DNA from 2 places in the Exiguobacterium sp. BMC-KP genome. Region 2 is predicted to be linked to the other one. Evidence: riboswitches for the same ligand, from Rfam matches in the RefSeq annotation. Region 2 holds a riboswitch; the other holds the start of a gene.
What was found. Region 2 has a riboswitch for thiamine pyrophosphate ahead of thiD (bifunctional hydroxymethylpyrimidine kinase/phosphomethylpyrimidine kinase). Riboswitches for the same ligand answer to the same signal wherever they lie in the genome.

Region 1 (3,102 bases), on a different contig from region 2:
GATCTCGGTCTCTATGCGGATGGAATTGCTTTTTCTGGCTCCTCAAATCTGTTGCTCGCCTGTCAGGCAGCACTGGACGCTCTCGATCTCGATCAAGCAGCAATTAAGATGACTTATCTCGAACAAGCCGTCCGCGCAACGGGCTTTCAATTGCTCGCTCAACAAGAAGCACAAGCACCAGGCATTTTAACCATCGTTCATCCGTCAGCAACTGATGTAGGCGATGCTCTTCGGATTCAGGGGTATCACGTCCAGTATGAAAGCGACTATCTCGTTCGCAATCAGTGGCTTCAAATTTCGACGATGGGGCAGACGACGATGCGGCAAATCGAACGTCTCGTTCGTGTGTTAGTCCGTGAAAATCAACGAATCACCATAAAAAATGAAAAAAACGAAAGACCTCTCAACCCTTGATTTCAAGCGGTTTGGAGGTCTTTCGACTTTAAAAAAATAAAAAAAGAGGTTTAAGGATTTAAAACATAGGGGTATAAACTCATTAGCACCGCATCAAACCGGTGACTTACTCACACATGTTTCTCAATATCAGCGTAATGACCTGGGAGAGAAATGCAAAGTCACGAAAGCGTCAGATTCAAGAGAGTCTGAAACCGATGGTCTTAGCATGATTTCATATTGTTCAGGATTCGTCCTGCTCCTACATTCATTACCTTTTGAGGGCTATACTAAATTCAAGGGGGAAATGAACATGTCAGTTAAATTAACAGTCGAAAAACGCGAGGTACGTCCACGCTCACTCCGTAAACAATTACGTCATGAAGGAAAAGCTCTTGGTGTCGTGTATGGTTACAAAGTGGAAAGTACACCAATCGCATTCGAAGAAAAAGAATTGTTAAAAATCGTTCGTGAGAACGGTGAGAACGTCTTGATTTCACTTAAACTCGACGGAAAAAACGTTAACGTCTTGATTAACCGTCGTGACATGGATGTCTTCACACCAACAGTTGATCACGTTGAATTCATCGCTGTGAAAATGGATGAAGAAACAGAAGTGGAAGCAGACGTTGTACTCGTTGGCGAAGCAGCCGGTGCAAAAGTTGGTGGATTCCTCTCACAAACACTCTTTAAAGTAACAGTTGCAGCTACACCAGATAAATTACCAGAGAACGTCGAAGTTGACGTCACGAACCTCGAAATCGGAGATTCAATCTCTGTAGCCGATCTTCCAGAGCAAAAAGATTTCCGTATCGTCACTGAAGGTGACATTCAAGTCGCAGCAGTCGTCGAGTCTACACTCGAGCAGGATCTTGAAGAAATCGAAGAAGCGGAAGCAGAGGCACAAGCTGAAGCTGGCGAAGAAAATGAAGGCGAAGCAACAGAAGCGTCTTCAGAAGAAGCAGCTGAAGAGAACGAAGACAACAAATAAGCTATCCAACGATACGCCCCAAGTGGCGTATCGTTTTTTTGTGTCTTGACAATAGACAGAAGATTGCCTAAAGTGAACAGCGTATCAACTATTCACTATATCCACTAGGGGAGCCCATTGGCTGAGACGATTCACTTCGGACCCTTCGAACCTGATCTAGTTCATACTAGCGTAGGAAAGTGGAGCGATCACATCCAATGACTCCTGCTACGCGCAGTTTTTCTGAGGACCGCTCTCTTTTTTACGGAGGGCGGTCTTTTTTGTTGTCTCCCCCATTCTAAGGAGGACGTATCTAATGCAACACTGGAAAATGAAAGAAATCATGGTCATGATGATGCTCGCCGTCGCTTGCGGTGTCATCTATCTCGGTTGGTCGACACTGTGGTTACCGATGTCTGCGATCTTCGGTCCCGTTGGTGCTAACTGGATGTTCGGGATTTGGATCATCGCAAGTCCGCTTGTCGCAGCAATCATCCAAAAGCCAGGTGCCGCGTTAATTGCGGAAGTCGTCGCAGCAGCAGTCGAACTGTTCACGGGGAGTCACTTCGGATTATCGGCACTGTTAATTGGTGTCTGCCAAGGTCTTGGTGCGGAACTCGTCTTTGCGATGACGCGTTACCGTCGTTATGACGCATGGACACTGATGTTGTCTGGTGTCGGAGCAGCAGTCGGAAGTATCGTCTACAGCCTGGTTGCGAATGGCTTTGGTTATTACACGACGACGACGTTACTCGTGACGATTGGACTACAATTGATCAGCGGTGCATTACTTGGTGGCTTACTCGCATGGATTCTCGTCCGTCGCCTCGTTGCGACTGGTGTGTTAAGTGGTTTTGCAGCCGGACGTGTGAAACGGGAGGTCGCATGATTACCGTTGACGACCTAAGTATTCGTTATCCCGGTCAGATGAAATCAGTGCTCGATCATGTAACGCTAACGATCGACCAAGGAACGACGCTTCTACTTGGCCGTAGCGGAAGTGGTAAGACAACGTTGCTTCATGCGCTTGCTGGACTGACGCCAGAGACAATCGAAGTCGAACAGACTGGCACGGTGAGCCGATCCGGTTCTGTCGGCATTCTGTTCCAAAATCCAGACGAGCAATTTTGCATGGAAACGATTGGACGTGAAATCGCCTTTAGCTTAGAAAACAAATCAATCCCACGCGCGGAGATGGATGAACGAATTGAGCAGTTGCTGGTACTCGTCGGTCTTCCCCTCCCCTTTTCAACACCAATCGCTAGTCTCTCTGGGGGAATGAAACAGCGACTGGCGCTCGCTGCAGTCCTAGCACTCGAACCAACCATTCTACTACTCGATGAACCGACGGCGCAGATTGATCCGATCGGACAACACGAACTGATGGCATTGATCTTTCGAATCCAGAAAGAGCACGATTTAACGATTGTGTTAATCGAGCACCAACTCGATGTCTGTTTACCGTATGTCGACCAAGTCGTCTTACTTGAAGAAGGAACGATTACCGTGACAGCGCATCCACGAGACCTGTTTCCACATGCCTACGTGCGGCTTCAATCAAAAGGCATCGCCGTTCCGTCGCTCTTTCCTTATACACTTGAGACATTACCAGCGGATGGACCACAAGCGGCACGACTTTTCGCGCCTCCCCCTGTCGTTCCAGCAGGACTTCCCTTGTTGCACGTTTCTGAATTGTCGACAAAAGCACCTTATCCGCTGACCGGTGCGACGTTTTCGCT
Region 2 (3,102 bases):
CCGTTTCGATAGCAACTCCTGGATGATATCTACGATCCGTCACGGCGTAAATCGAATAATCAATTACCACGTTCCGTCACCTCCGTCAGATCTTGTTCCGTCATCAGGCTGATGGCATTGAACAACTCTCGTTTAAAATCGCCTAGACCTTGTGCCGATGCTGCCCGCTCTCCTGCTTTTCCCATGACGAACGTTCCATGAACTGCCGCCTCATACGCCGTATAGCCTGCACCAAGGAAGCTAGCAATTATCGATGCCGTCATACAACCTGTTCCTGTGATGTCTCCAAGACGAGGAGTACCCACGTTCAATTCCATTTCGCGTGTGCCATCCGTGATGTAATCGATTGGACCGGTGACGACGACGACGGATTGCTGTTTGCGTGCGAATATACGGATACTTTCTCGATCCATGCTTCCGTCTCCCACAGCATCGACTCCCTTCGTTCGTCCATTCTCTCCAAGTAGAGTCTTGATTTCAGAGACATTTCCTTTAATGATCGTACATCCGAAATCGATTAATTCTTTTGAGAAATCGGTTCTTAATGTCGTAGCTCCTGCTCCGACTGGATCGAGGATGATTGGAACGTTCAATCGTCCTGCTTCACGTACTGCCAGTCGTTGTGCTTCCTGCATTTCTGCATCAAGTGTACCAATGTTCAAGACAAGAGCTTGTGCGAGTCGAACCATCTCTTCTACTTCTCGAATGTCTTCCGCCATGACGGGGGATGCCCCAACAGCTAATGTGACGTTTGCGCAATCGTTAATCGTCACCGTATTCGTCAGATGGTGAATGAGTGGTTTCTGTTCAAGAATGGTCGTAAACATGTGCATCCCTCCAAAGTGAATGAAAATGGTGTGTCGGTCCAATACCTTGTCCGAGGACAAATCCATGACGGATTGCTTCCGTGACATAGCTTTTTGCCTGTCGTACACTACCTGGTAAATCTTCTCCCAGCGCCATCCGTGCTGCAATCGCTGCAGATAAGGTACAACCCGTTCCGTGGGTATGTTGGTTGTCTAACCGTTCGGATGTGAAGCGATGTTCTTTCGTTCCGTCAAACAATAAATCCGTCGCCTCTCCGGGTAAGTGTCCACCCTTTAATAAGACTGCGCCCGTCTGCGTAGCCAATTGATGCATCGCAGACCGCATGTCCTCTAGATTGGTTACTGACTTTCCCGTTAAACGCTCAGCTTCTAGTAAATTTGGTGTAATGAGTGTCGCAAGTGGTAGTAACTCCATAATCAGTGCTTGTTCTGCCTCTGTCCGTAACAAGGCATGTCCACCTTTTGCGACCATGACTGGGTCTAATATGATCGGAACTGTCTGTTTACGAAGATGTGTAGCGATGACACGAATCGTCTGCGCATTCGAGACCATCCCGATTTTGATCGCATCGACACGAATATCTGAAAAAATCGATGTTAACTGGGCATCAACGATTTCCGGAGATAGCTCTTCCACCGCTTGAACACCTAATGTATTTTGCGCCGTGACAGCAGTCAGAACACTCATTCCATAAACGCCTAAAGCCGAAAATGTTTTTAAATCTGCTTGAATTCCAGCTCCACCACCGGAGTCGGATCCTGCAATCGTCAATACATGTTTCATGTTTCTCTCACCTTCCCATCGAGCAATGTAAGGGAGTCGTTACCGACAAAAAAAGCGCCGACCGCTGTAAAAAAGCAGTCGACGCTATACAAAAGCGTTATACACGCATTCCGATATCCGTTCGGCTCAACTTTCCTACGCTGGTATTATCCAGTTCAGGTAATAGGGTCGAAAACAGATTGGTTTTCCTCTCAGCCAGATTCCTCCAGCTCCCCTAGTTGCTCAAGTATTCGTTTCGCCTTAACTGTAGCATAGGGAACAAAAAAAAACGAGCCGAAGCCCGTTTTTGATTACAGATATGCTAATGGATTCACTGCATTCAGAGGAGAAGAGGCACTGTATTGATACCCTCCGACATGTAGTTCGAAATGCAAGTGTGGTCCTGTTGAATTTCCCGTACTACCAAGTGTTCCGACTTGCTGACCTTGAGAAACGGTTTGTCCTGCATGAACAGACAATGAACTCATATGGGCGTAGACAGTCGTGTACACTTTCCCGTCAAGGAAGTGCGAAATCATGACGTGATTCCCGTAAGGTCCACCACCTGATGCGGTAATGACCGTTCCGGCTGCTGATGCGACGATTGGAGATCCGACGGGACCTTTAAAATCGACACCATTATGGAATGTATAACCGTTTGCTCCACTAGCTGGTCCAAAACCTTGTGAGACGCCACCAGAAGATGGTCGAACAAATTTCCCACCACCTGAAACGATTGGTGTTGCATCTGAACTTGTTGATTCTGTATTCTTATTTGCTTGTTTTGCTGCTTGAGCATTCGCTTTAGCGGCTTTTTCAGCTGCTGCTTTCTCTGCTGCTGCTTTTTCAGCCGCTGCTTTAGCAGCAGCTTTCGCTGCCGCAATCGCACGTTCTTGAGCTTCAAGAGTCGCTTGCAGTTCTTTTGCATCTAGAAGTTCTGTCGTGAACTTCGTCTTACCTTTTCGTAATTTTTTCAGTGTAGCACTACGCTCTTTCATTTGAACTTTTAACGCTTTCTTTTGTTCAAGCAATACTTTCTTTTCTTGCATTTGCTCCGCTTTTTTCTCGACGAGTGCTTGTTTTGCTTCTGCTAATTTTTGTTGTGTCGCGATGTAATCCGAAATCATTTTATCATCTTGCTCAGCGATTTTTTTCCCAGCCATGACACGGCTAAATAAATCACCCAAATCCTTTGATCCAAAAATGACTTCTTCCCATTTAATCGAGTTCCCATCGTTTTCTTGGAACACACGTAAGCGATCACCAAGAAGTTCTTCCTGCTTCTGTAGCATCTCTTCGTAACGAACGATATCTGCTTTTAACTCGTCAATTCGAACGTTCAACTGTTTAATTTGTTTATTTTTTTCGGAAACTTGGAAAATCTTTTCGTTAATCGCTGCATCAATTTGATTGATTTGACGTTGTTCTTTTGAAATTTTCGACTCTTGTTTTTTAATCGCTTTTTCTAATTTACGTTGTTCTGCAGCATTTTCAGCCTTTTTTTCTTTAATC

Region 1: another riboswitch for thiamine pyrophosphate. It lies ahead of ADM98_RS10130 (ECF transporter S component); the one in region 2 lies ahead of thiD (bifunctional hydroxymethylpyrimidine kinase/phosphomethylpyrimidine kinase).

Annotation. Positions count from the first base shown of each region.
Region 1 covers NZ_LGIW01000015.1:857,018-860,119, forward strand. The annotation lists gene ADM98_RS10120 (GNAT family N-acetyltransferase) at 1-414, shown strand, start outside; gene ADM98_RS10125 (50S ribosomal protein L25/general stress protein Ctc) at 707-1,384, shown strand; TPP riboswitch at 1,481-1,579, shown strand; gene ADM98_RS10130 (ECF transporter S component) at 1,680-2,252, shown strand; gene ADM98_RS10135 (ABC transporter ATP-binding protein) at 2,249-3,102, shown strand, end outside.
Region 2 covers NZ_LGIW01000013.1:118,300-121,401, forward strand. The annotation lists gene thiE (thiamine phosphate synthase) at 1-70, opposite strand, end outside; gene thiM (hydroxyethylthiazole kinase) at 60-827, opposite strand; gene thiD (bifunctional hydroxymethylpyrimidine kinase/phosphomethylpyrimidine kinase) at 808-1,611, opposite strand; TPP riboswitch at 1,727-1,837, opposite strand; gene ADM98_RS03460 (murein hydrolase activator EnvC family protein) at 1,902-3,102, opposite strand, start outside.